One region of the Vibrio taketomensis genome, then DNA from elsewhere that is predicted to be linked to it. Evidence: riboswitches for the same ligand, from Rfam matches in the RefSeq annotation. Region 1 holds a riboswitch; each other region holds the start of a gene.
The links. Region 1 has a riboswitch for lysine ahead of lysC (lysine-sensitive aspartokinase 3). Riboswitches for the same ligand answer to the same signal wherever they lie in the genome.
Positions count from the first base shown of each region.

Region 2: linked by a shared signal. The riboswitch ahead of Vt282_RS05290 (Na+/H+ antiporter NhaC family protein) and the one ahead of lysC (lysine-sensitive aspartokinase 3) in region 1 are both predicted to bind lysine.
Region 3: linked by a shared signal. The riboswitch ahead of Vt282_RS15460 (Na+/H+ antiporter NhaC family protein) and the one ahead of lysC (lysine-sensitive aspartokinase 3) in region 1 are both predicted to bind lysine.

Region 1 is NZ_AP019649.1:358,186-362,426, reverse strand. It holds partial or broken gene Vt282_RS01835 (PglL family O-oligosaccharyltransferase) at 1-1,119, shown strand, start outside; gene Vt282_RS01830 (pyridoxal-phosphate-dependent aminotransferase family protein) at 1,151-2,272, opposite strand; lysine riboswitch at 2,459-2,637, shown strand; gene lysC (lysine-sensitive aspartokinase 3) at 2,893-4,241, shown strand, end outside.
Region 2 is NZ_AP019649.1:1,136,526-1,140,766, forward strand. It holds gene Vt282_RS05280 (inosine/guanosine kinase) at 1-863, shown strand, start outside; gene Vt282_RS05285 (H-NS family histone-like protein) at 983-1,387, opposite strand; lysine riboswitch at 2,117-2,301, shown strand; gene Vt282_RS05290 (Na+/H+ antiporter NhaC family protein) at 2,408-4,006, shown strand.
Region 3 is NZ_AP019650.1:395,374-399,614, forward strand. It holds partial or broken gene Vt282_RS15455 (ATP-binding cassette domain-containing protein) at 1-548, shown strand, start outside; gene Vt282_RS15460 (Na+/H+ antiporter NhaC family protein) at 637-2,217, opposite strand; lysine riboswitch at 2,306-2,479, opposite strand; gene Vt282_RS15465 (RecX family transcriptional regulator) at 2,827-3,588, shown strand; gene Vt282_RS15470 (GNAT family N-acetyltransferase) at 3,649-4,158, shown strand.

The DNA of each region.
Region 1 (4,241 bases):
TTTGATGCCACTACTTACCATCCCACTTATTGTTGTTATCGCTTCACGTACGGGGTGGCTGGCCGCAATATTATCTACAATCTTGGTGTTACCCTATTTATACCGCTTCGCTACTCACAAACGCATTATTGGTTGGTGTTTGTCGGCGTTAGTGGGGATTGTGCTGGGATTATTACTGCCTATGATCAGCTCTCACGGAAATGCTGATTTAGTCAAAGATAAGGTTAATTTCGAAAGTCCACGTAGCTACACATACCCACAAGCGCTCGATATGATTATTGAGAAACCATTTACGGGTTATGGTTACGGTCGATTCGAATCAGACTATATTCTTTACACGGCTCGCCAACATCAGCTAAATCCTGATTACCATGTAGGCTTACCCGCGCTGACACATCCACATAATGAAATGTTGTATTGGGGTGTTGAAGGCGGACTATTACCGTTATTAGGTATTACTCTCGCCGCGGCATTTATGTTGCTGCGCATGTACCAAACCAAAAAAGGGACGCGCCTTGCCATGTTCGGCTTGTTCGTACCCATTGTTTTGCATAGCCAATTAGAGTACCCGTTCTATCACTCTTTTGTTCACTGGATTACATTTATTGTTCTGCTTTACTGGGTCGATCAACGAGCCAATAAATATCGAGTAACTGGGTTTAGTCGTATTTCACAGGTCATACTAAGAGCGTTAAGTCTTGTCATTCCCGTCGTCATCTCGATTTACATGCTAAGTTCATTACACACCAATTATGTCCTCACTAAGTTTGAACTGACTAAGCCAAAAGATCCGACTATTTTGCAACAGGTGACGAACCCTGTTGTTTGGAAAGATCGCTATGACTGGGATGTGTACAGCACCTACTTACAAGTTGGCCTCATTACTCAAGACAAACAATATATTCAACCGTATATCGATTGGTCTTTGGCGATCATAAAAAATAGCCCTCGCCCAGCTTTCTATAATAATTTGATATTGGCATATCGGGTTTAGGCGAAGATGCTAAAGCTGAACAAATTCGTAGTGAGGCCAAGTTCCTATTTCCAGAGTTGGATTTTGATAAAGTCCAGTACATTGCTCCAGATATCGATGCACTTAAAGCCTCTGCAGCAAAATAGACAAAGCGGCGCATTGCGCCGCTTTTTTGTTTTATTGAGTCAACGACTCTTCCAATGCTTGCAAGCAAAGGGCGACATTCTCTTGCCTTGCTCCGTAGCCCATTAGTCCAATACGCCAAGCTTTGCCCGCCAATGCGCCTAAACCAGCTCCAATCTCCAGATTGTAAGTCTCAAGTAGGTGGTTACGCACAGCAGCTTCATCAATACCTTCAGGCACATAGATCGCATTGAGTTGAGGTAAACGATCGGCCGCTTCAACCACGAACTTAAAGCCCAACTTTTCTAGACCTAATTTCAATTTGTCATGCATGGTGCGATGGCGCTGCCAAGCATTGTCTAAACCTTCATTTTTCAGCATCAATAATGCCTCGTGCAATGCATAAAGGCTGTTGACTGGCGCAGTATGATGATAACTACGCTTACCTTCACCACTCCAGTAACCAAGTACTAGGCTCTGATCCAGAAACCAGCTTTGCACTGGTGTGCTGCGACTTTGAATCTTGGCAATTGCCTTTGAAGAAAACGTTAAGGGTGATAATCCTGGCACACAAGAAAGGCATTTTTGACTACCTGAATAAACAGCATCAAGCTGCCATTCATCAACTTTTAAAGGCACACCACCAAGTGACGTCACCGCATCAACAATGGTTAAGGCATTATGCTGTTTTGCTAAAGCGCCTAATGCCTGCGCATCAGACAAAGCACCGGTTGAGGTTTCAGCATGAACAAACGCTACGATTTTGACATCAGAATGTTCCTTGAGTGCCCTTTCAACTTTATCAATTGAAACCGGCGCCCCCCATTCATCATCAATCACAATCGCGTCACCGCCTGCCCTCACAACATTTTCACGCATACGTTCGCCAAACACCCCATTGCGACAAACAATCACTTTATCACCCGGCTCAACTAAGTTTACGAAGCAAGCTTCCATACCTGCGCTTCCTGGGGCCGAAACGGCTATGGTGAACTCATTTTCGGTTTGGAATGCATACTTAAGTAACTGTTTCAGTTCATCCATCATGCCAACAAATAGCGGGTCTAAATGACCAACCGTTGGACGACTCAATGCTTGCAATACTTGAGGAGAAATATCAGATGGACCAGGCCCCATCAGAATTCGACGAGGTGGAATAAAGCTTTGGATTGTCATGTTCGCTCTCCTTGTGGCTGATGTTTTATTGCACTCACCTTAGACCAATATTCTTCATCAGACAATTGGTCATAAGTCTATACTCAAACAGTCCTATTTAGCTGGCCACCTCCCATTTTGTTAATCATTGTTGTGCTGAAGTAAAATTATCGGTTGACTTTGATCACACAAAGCCGTTCAATAATTAATCACAGAAGAGGAGCATTGCCTAGGTAGATGCATCGTGGAGCCACAACTCCGATACGATTCATTGAGGGAGAGCAATGCCGAGATGCCACCAAGTTGTCGGTTTGGTGACGTCGGTTGACCTGAGTTGAATCTCATCAACTGTCATCAGCACTGTCTGATGAAGCGCTTCTGAGGTGAAGATTAAGCCAAATAACTTACCTCGAACAATCGCTCAATACTCTCTTCTCGTTTGAACATATCTTAGTCAATTGGATTGGTGAATCGCCAAGCTGTGAATTGCGGAACACAAACGGTGCTACAAAGCATTTGACGTGCACTAACTGAAATCAGTTGTCTGCGTAACTCATTTCCACCAGCTAGATAGTCAAACACAAAAACAAAGGACGTTGGATTACCAACAACAATATTTAGGATGTCGTGGGAGAATCGCTGTGAGCTCTTTTAATGTCGCCAAGTTTGGCGGAACCAGTGTTGCAAACTTTGAAGCCATGAGCCGCTGTGCGGCCATAATAGAAAACAATCCAAGTACCCGATTGGTGGTTAGCTCTGCCTGCTCAGGTGTCACTAACCTATTAGTTGAACTTGCTAACGGTGTAACCGATGAACAACAACGACGCCAAGTAATTCAGCAATTAGCTGATATACATGAAGCTATTATTGTTCAACTTAATCATGCAACAGAGACTGCGTCTGAGGTGTATCAAATTCTTGATACTGTGACCAGTCTTGCTGAAGCTGCTTCAATTCAATCCAGCACTAAACTTACTGATCACTTGGTCGCTTGTGGCGAGCTAATGTCGACCCACATTCTTGCTCAGTTGATGCGTGAGCGTGGCATGCCGGCGGTACGTTTTGACATTCGCCAAGTACTGCGAACCGATGATACGTTTGGCAAAGCTGAACCAAATGTCGAACAAACTGGCATCCTCGCGAAAGAATTGCTTGCACCACTTTGCGAAGACTCCATCGTCATCACTCAAGGCTTTATTGGCGCGGATGATGAAGGCAATACCACCACGCTAGGTCGAGGCGGAAGTGACTATAGTGCAGCGTTAATCGCTGAAGCAGTCAAAGCCGAAGGACTGGAAATTTGGACCGATGTACCTGGAATTTACACAACGGACCCTCGCATCGCAGAAAAAGCCGCTCCAATTTCTGAAATCAGCTTTAGCGAAGCGTCTGAAATGGCAAACTTTGGCGCTAAAATCCTTCACCCATCAACGCTTGTGCCTGCACTACGCCACGATATTCCTGTCTTCGTCGGCTCTTCAAAAGAGCCAGAAAAAGGCGGCACATGGATTCGTCATCAAGTGCAAAGCTCACCACTATTTCGCGCGCTCGCACTGCGTTGCAACCAAACTATGGTTACTCTGCGTAGCGCTAAAATGTTCCATGCTTATGGCTTCTTAGCCAAAGTATTTGAGATCTTAGCCAAGCATAAAGTGTCGGTTGATTTGATCACCACCTCTGAAATCAGTGTATCGCTAACTTTAGACCAAACAGATACTAGTGGCGGAGCGCCACAACTACCAGCGGCGGCTCGTGCTGAATTGGAAGAGTTGTGTACGGTAGAAATCGAGCAAAACCTATGTCTTGTTGCGCTGATTGGCAATAATATGAGCGATAGCAAAGGCTATGCTAAACAAGTGTTTAGTACTTTAGAAGATCTCAACTTACGTATGATTTGCTTTGGTGCAAGCCCTCACAACTTGTGTTTCTTGGTGCATGAATCAGTATCGCGCCAAGCGATCCAAAAACTACATAAAGAATTGTTTGAAGG
Region 2 (4,241 bases), 780 kb from region 1:
CAATTGGTCGTTGTTTCGCGTTAATTACTGAAGATGGTGAGCGTACGTTTGCTATCAGTGAAGGTCAGATGAACCAGCTTCATCCAGACAACATTCCAGAAAAAATCTTCAAGAATGCTTCTGCATTAGTGCTGACCGCTTATCTTGTGCGTTGTAAAGAGGGCGATCCAATGCCTGACGCAACAATGCGAGCGATTGAATACGCTAAGAAGCATGATGTGCCGGTGGTATTAACTTTGGGCACTAAGTTTGTTATTCAAGATGACCCTAAATTCTGGCAAGACTTCCTGCGTGATCATGTGAGCGTGGTAGCGATGAACGAAGACGAAGCTGAAGCGTTAACTGGTGAGCACGACCCTCTAGCAGCTTCCGATAAAGCACTTGAGTGGGTTGATTTGGTATTGTGTACTGCAGGCCCTGTAGGTCTATACATGGCTGGTTATACCGAAGATGAAGCGAAACGTGAAACATCACTACCACTTCTTCCAGGTCAAATTGCAGAATTCAACCGTTACGAGTTTAGTCGCCCTGCAGTAAAAGACCTTTGTGATAATCCAATTAAGGTTTATTCACATATTTCACCATACATGGGTGGACCAGAAAAAATTAAAAATACCAATGGTGCGGGTGATGCGGCGTTATCAGCTTTATTGCATGATATGGCAGCAAATAAATACCATAAAGAAAACGTACCAAACTCAAGCAAACATGCATATGGTTTCTTAACGTATTCATCTTTCTCACAAGTATGTAAATACTCTAACCGCGCAAGTTATGAAGTGCTAGTGCAACACTCACCACGTTTATCTCGTGGTTTGCCTGAGCGTGAAGATAGCCTTGAAGAAGCGTATTGGGAACGTTAATAAACGGAAAATAAGTATTAGATAATGAATCAATTGTTGTCTAATACTTCAAATAACGACTAATAAAAAAGCTCCCATATTTGGGAGCTTTTTTTGTATCAATCTATTCGATTAACCTATTAGATTAGGAAGTCATCTAGAGATTTACCAGCATCTAGTTCAGCTTGGATTGCTGAAGGAGTGCGGCCTTGACCTGTCCATGTTTTTTCTTCACCGTTGTCTAGGTATTTGTATTTAGCAGGGCGAGGTGCGCGTTTAGATTTTGCTTTAGTCTTAGTTTCACCAGCAAGTGCGCTAATCAATGCATCAACGTCAATACCGTCTTTTGCGATTTGTTCTGCAATAGCAGCTAGCTTAGCTTCTTGCTCAGCAAGAGCAGCACGCTCTTCTTCTTCTGCTTCTTTGCGTTCAGTAACTACTAGAGTTAGTTTCTCTAGCGCTTCTTCTAATTGCTCAAGAGTAAGTTCACGAGAAAACGCACGAAGGCTACGAATGTTCAAAAGAGTTTTTGTTAATTCCGACATAGGATCTCACCAATATATTGTAAGCAAAGCTAATATTAATATCGTATTTCAAATAATACAATTTAATTGTATTCAATAAAGTATTTAAATTGAAGTTAATTCGCAGTGTATGAAACTTTAAAGCTCATATCACACACTTCTACGCAGTAAATGAATAAATAGCCACATACCTTATTTGGTATAAGTATAGTGTGAAGTTTCATAGTCGCCAGTAAAAGTTAAACTCAAATTGTTTGTGTAACCAGCAATGATCATTACTCAAAACTAATTATGGAAAATACTCGGGAACTTAATTGAAAGTTATTGCCACAATCCGTTATGGCTTCATCCTTTATTGGTTTAATTGCTCGTTGTCTAGAATGCTCTAGTAATCTTATTGCAATCGGGTTACTAGGAATAACTTGTTTAAGGGTGAAGTAATGAATTAAGTCTTTAGTGGCTCTAAATTCGAAGTCGTTGCTAAAGTCCTCCCTCCTTTAAGTGGATTGTCATTGCATCTTTTTTTACAGCTAACCATTTGGAAATAGATAACTATTCCACTGAATTTGCATCGGACTACTGACCATTTATCAATGAGTAAAGTGAAGTGGCAAAGCGCCAATCTTGCGTCGAAAATTTTTAGAAAGATATGTTGTAAATGAGTTTATTATAAGTACAATGACAAATACCTGATGCACTACATTGGTTAGCAATGTGTTAAATTTTATTTTTCACAGGTTAATCTATAGTCAGTGCGGTAGAGGTGCGGAATTAAATAGTAGCGTTTGTTGGGGTGATGCCAATGAATAAGCGTGAAAGGTCTTATCCGCCGAAGTAAGTTGGCACATCAAAGCCGCTTGCTGGGGTTGTACTCGAATAGGGACAACACTGCCATAGTCTATTATGTTGTATAACTATGGAGCGCTACTGTAGGGTTGGGTGAAGTTTTCGCTTCCCCGTCGCTATGTTCAACATACACACAAATTATCATTTATGTGTCTGCAGTAGATCTCTAACCAATTATTACTGGTTTCGAAGATCATGAATTTAATCGATTTTGCATCATCTCCTATTTCACTGCTGCCTCCGGTAGTAGCCCTGACGCTAGCAATTGTTACGCGTCGTGTTCTGTTATCGCTTGGTACGGGTATTGTACTTGGCGCTTTCTTACTTGCTGATGCGTCATTTGGCGGTGCTTTCAGTTATATTGAAAATATCGTTGTGGGCGTATTTGTCCAAGATGGCGGCATTAATGCAGGTAAAATGAGTATTGTTGCTTTCCTATTGCTACTTGGCATGATGACTGCGCTCTTAACACTGTCTGGTGGTACGCGAGCATTTGCTGACTGGGCACAATCTCGTATTAAGAGTAAGCGTGGCGCTAAGCTACTTGCAGCATTCCTAGGTATTTTCATTTTTATTGACGACTATTTTAATAGCCTAGCGGTTGGTGCCATTTCTCGCCCTGTAACAGATCGTTTTTATATCTCTCGTGCCAAGCTTGCGTATATCTTGGACTCAACGGCAGCACCGATGTGTGTGGTCATGCCAGCATCAAGCTGGGGTGCATACATTATGACGATTGTCAGCGGCATTCTGGTAACACACGGTATTACTGAATATTCCGCACTTGGTGCGTTTATGCGTGTTGTACCGATGAACTTCTACGCAATTTTTGCCTTGTTGATGGTGTTTGCCGTGTCATGGTTTGGCCTGACGGTTGGTAAGATGCGTGACCATGAAATCGCTGCTTCGCAAGGTCGTGGTTTTGACGAAGATGCGGCTGATGAACGTGAGCAAGCACGCGAGCTTGACGAAGAACTCGACATCCAAGAAAGCACTCGTGGCCGTGTAATGGATTTGATCCTGCCAATCGTAATGTTGATTATTGCTACGTGTGCATCCATGTTGTTTACGGGCGCTCAAGCACTCGAAGCTGCAGGCAAAGCATATTCATTACTTGGTGCATTTGAGAACACTAACGTCGGTACGTCTCTTGTTTACGGTGGCCTTGCGGGACTAGCTGTTGCACTTGCGACAGTACTAAGACAGCGTCTAGCGGCAGCAGAAATCGGTGTTACGCTTTGGATCGGTGCGAAATCAATGTTTGGCGCTATCCTTATCTTGGTATTTGCTTGGTGTATCGGTACGGTAATTGGCGATATGAATACCGGTAGTTACCTATCGAGCCTTGTTCAAGGTAATATCGACCCTAAATGGTTGCCAGTAATCTTATTCATGCTTTCTGGTGTGATGGCATTTGCTACCGGCAGTTCATGGGGCACGTTCGGTATCATGTTACCAATCGCAGGTGACCTAGCAGGTAATACTGATATTGCGCTTATGCTACCAATGCTAAGCGCAGTTTTAGCTGGTGCTGTGTTCGGTGATCACTGTTCACCAATCTCTGACACGACGATTTTGTCTTCGACAGGTGCGCGTTGTAACCATATTGACCACGTACAGACTCAGTTGCCATATGCATTGGCAGTGGCATTGGTCTCTATCGTTGGCTTCATTGTACTGGGTATGACCGATTCATTGGCAGTGTCATTCGCAGCAGCAAGTCTTGCTTTCATTGCGGTGTGTTTTGCGATGAAGCATATGTCTACCAGTCGTATTGTTAGCAGTATTGACTAACGAACCATTGATTTGTGAAAAGGAAGCTTCGGCTTCCTTTTTTTACACCTAAAGTTTATTGCGGATGTTTATCATCGTATATCACTGTATCTCAACGCTTTCTAAGTGATTGTTAAGGTTTAATAGTTGCTCGTAAAGTACGATATGTTGTTTATAAAATGAAAAGAAAAAACTTAAATTAATGGTTGAAAAAGTTAATAGCTTGGTTAGTGTGGTTAGCATCTAAGCAAGAGAA
Region 3 (4,241 bases), on a different replicon from region 1:
GCTACAGTAACGATATCCAAATTTTTGGCAAAAAACGCGGCAGTGGCGAAACGATATGGGAAATTAAGCAACATATCGGCATGGTCTCGTCAGCTTTGCATCTTCAATATCGTGTAAATTGTCGCGCTTGATGTGATTTTGTCGGGCTTTATGACTCCATTGGTCTTTATTCTCAACCGAGCAAGAAGCAAATTCAAATTGCCAAAGAATGGTTAACGATTCTGCATATGAGGCAGTATGAAGCAACTTCGTTTAAACAATTGGAATATGGTCAGCAGCGCTTACTATTGATTGCCAGAGCGATTGTGAAACAGCCGACATTGTTGATTTTGGATGAACCTTATCAAGGCTTGGATTATCTTGGGCGAATGCTGGTAAAAAATACCCTAGAGCTGATTGCCAAAGAAAATCTAAGCCAACTTCTCTACGTTTCACACTATCAAGAAGATGACTTGGACAGCATTCAAAATTATCTTGAGTTCCAATTTGATCAAGAAGCGCAGTGCTACAAAGGGATAGTGACAAAATCGGCTAGCTATAAGGCTTAATCAGATTGTGAGCGTTAAATGTTACATGGCTTAAATACACATCAAGCGCCTTAAGGCGCTTGATGTGTATTTGATGTTTTTAACAGAATTACGCTTTAGCCATTTGCACAACCGATTGGTTTTTACGCATGGCGTATAAGCAGAACATTAGGAACCAAGCACCGCTTACGGCCATACCGATCATTGCTGAATGGGTATAACCAATCGCTACGTAACCGAGTAGGGCACCAAATGCTACGGAGGTTGCGTAAGGAAGCTGTGTTAAAACGTGGTCCATATGGTGACAACCTGCACCAGTTGCAGACAAAATACTGGTGCTTGAGATTGGTGAGCTGTGGTCACCAAATACCGCGCCGGCCAGTACTGCTGCCAGCATAGGGAGTAGCATTTGAATATCACTTGCTGCAGCGATATCGCCCGCAAGCGGAAGCATGATGCCGAATGTGCCCCAGCTAGTACCAGTGGCAAATGCCATCGCACAAGAAAGAACGAAGATTACTGCAGGGAGCATTTCAACTGGAATGTTACCGTTTGCCATCGAAGCTAGGTATAGACCGGTTTTCATATCACGTACTACCGCACCGATAGTCCATGCAAAGAATAGAATCACAATCGCAGGCATCATGGCGCTGATACCTTGCGGTGCAGCTTGTAGCCAAGTTTTTGCGCTAAGTTTTAGACGCAATGCAAGAGCAATGGAAACCACTAAACTACACAATGCGCCGTATACGAGTGATGAGCCAACGTTAGTATTCTCAAATGAGCCGATAACGCTAAATGGTAAGCCTTTCTCTGTTAGCACGGCCGCACCCGATTCAATCATGAAATAGACGGTCGCAAGCGTTAGCGTCAGGATAGGCAACACCATGTCAATCATGCCGCCATTGCTGTTTTCTGGTGTTTCAATATCAAGCCCTGTAGGGCGGCCGCGAGATTCATCCCACAATTTCCCGTCTAGTGCCCAGTCTTCGTGCTTACGCATTGGACCGATATCGAGTTGGAATGCAATCACACAAAGTACCATCACCAAAGTGAACACCGCGTAAAGGTTCATTGGGATCATTTCAACAAAGGCAGAAATCGGGCTTTGGTCAGTCACGTGATGCGCAGCCATGATGCCGCCGATCAAGGCGATGATGTAAGCACCCCAAGACGAAATTGGCATCAACACACACACAGGTGCCGCGGTTGAGTCCAAAAGGTAAGCCAATTTCGCGCGAGAAATTTGGAAACGGTCGGTTACCGGGCGGCAAATCGCCCCCACTGACAGGCTATGGAAAAAGTCATCGATAAAGAAGATAAATACCATCAGACCAGTTAGAGATTTAGCGCTGCGGCGATCTTTACAGCGTACTGCTGCCCAATCAGCAAAGGCTTGAGTTGCACCAGATACGCTCATTAAGCTGATCAATGCGCCCAGCAGCAACATGAAGATGATCATGTTGGCGTTTTCGCTGTTCAATGCACCATCGGCCCAAACCAAGTTCAATACTTTATCGAACAGGTAATGCGCGGTTTCAAGTGGGGAGAAGTGGTTTAGCATTAATGCACCAGCCACGATACCCGCGCCAAGTGATAGCAACACGCGACGTGTCGTCACTGCTAGAATCACCGCCAAAACCGGCGGTATAACAGACATTAAAGAGTCTGAAAAATTTATGAGGTTCATAATCTCTACACCTACTGCAATAAGGTGGAGATCTACCGAAAAGAGGTGTAACGAAGACGTCTGAAGGAATGACAAAACACTTGTTACCCCTTCAGGTAGCGCTCCATAGGAATTAATACTATGGCAGTTCTGTGCCTATTCGACACAGACCCAGCCACTTGGTTTGATGGCTCAAGTGACTTCGGCGCTGACTCCTTTCTCCGGCATCATCGGGATCATCCTCCGCTCGGTTACTGATAGGCAGCGCGCCTCTACTGATTAAGGGTTTGCTGCGCAATGATAACAGCCGAGCAGCGCAAAACAAGTATTAAATCGTGCCAATTTCATAACTGTTCGTATATCAATCTATTGTTGCGTACATTGAACATTTAACTTTATGTGAATATAGGGTCGCTACAAATCACTGAAGCCAAATGTTAACAAACTGAACGCTACCGCAAGAGAACCATAAAGCCTTTGTGGCTCTGTATCCAATCCACTTCGCTCTGTTTGACCTGACAAATGGTGTGAGGATTAGTGTAAACTCCCCTCATCATCTACCAATCGTGAACCGCTAGTTTGTACCCAGAAGAAAATCGAGTAAGAAAAGCCAGACGTATTGAAAGCGTCATGAATTCTGCACTGTGGCATTTAGGTCAAAAAGATCTCACTGAAAGTGAATTGCTGGCTAAGTTGAGAGTCAAAACTGACAACGAAGAGTGGATTACTGACACGATAGAAAAACTACGCGATTTTGGTTATCTGAAATCTGACAAGCAGTTTGCTGAGCAGTTTGCTGAACGTTCGTTTTTTGGCGAATATGGCAGCGAATATATTCGTGACAAGTTGAAAAAGAAAGGAATCGAAGAAGCGCTGATTGATGATGCCATTCACAAGGTAAAAGCGCAGCTTAATATTGATGAGCAAGCGATGCTCAATGAACGCATTAACAACTATTACCAAGAGTTTACGATGAGTAAGGAAAAGCTCATCACAACGCTGCAAAAGCGAGGTTTTAGTTATGCTCAAGTGAATCAGGCGATAAAGCAGCATGCTTGCAGCGAACAACTCAAAACCAACCTTGAAATCAAGGCTGAAAAAGCGGATCTTGAAAAAGAAGTATTGAAATATGCTCGCAAAGGCAAAGGGTTGACGGTCATTCGGCAAGAATTGCGTCAACGTAAAATTGATATTACGGAACTTGATGCGTTAGTAGAACGGTTGATAAACCGCGAGCAGCTCGATTTCTATTCATCTTGTCTAGGACAACTCAGTAAAAAATCCTACGACCTATCCGTTCATAACGAGCGCAGTAAAGCTTATGCGATGTTAAGTCGAAAAGGTTTTTCTTCAGATGAGATTAGGTTTGCGATGGATGAGTTAACGCAATAAAGAACTAAAACTGGATTATAACGGATTACGTTGAATCGTCGTTGGTTAGAGGTACTCAAAATGAAAGTGGTATGTGAAACAGAGAGATTAATCGTCAGGCAGTTCGAATACAGTGACGCCGAATTCATTGTGCAATTACTTAATGAAGAATCGTTTATTCGTTATATCGCGGATAAAAATGTCCGCACTATCGAAGATGCGTGCAATTATTTAACTCAAGGGCCGATGGCAAGCTATGACATGTATGGTTTCGGCTTGAGTATGGTCTGCCTTAAAGAAACCCAAACACCGATTGGTATGTGTGGCGTGCTAAAACGCCCGGAGTTGGATCTCCCTGATTTAGGTTATGCGTTTCTATCGCAATACACGGGGCAGGGTTATGCGAGTGAAGCGGCTATTGGTGTGCTTAATCATACGCTTATAACGTATTCACTTGATTCGGTCTTGGCTGTGACGTTACCTGCAAACACTCGATCTAACCGATTGTTAAGCCGCGTTGGTTTTTCTATCAAAGGCGACGTGATGTTGTATGGCTCCCCGAACACACTTTACGAGTTTCTTCCCAAGTAACGTCAAGGAAAGGGATTTATCGTCGTCGCTGTGATTCGTCATGGTGCGGTAGACACAATACGAAAGTAGCGAGTTTTATGCGG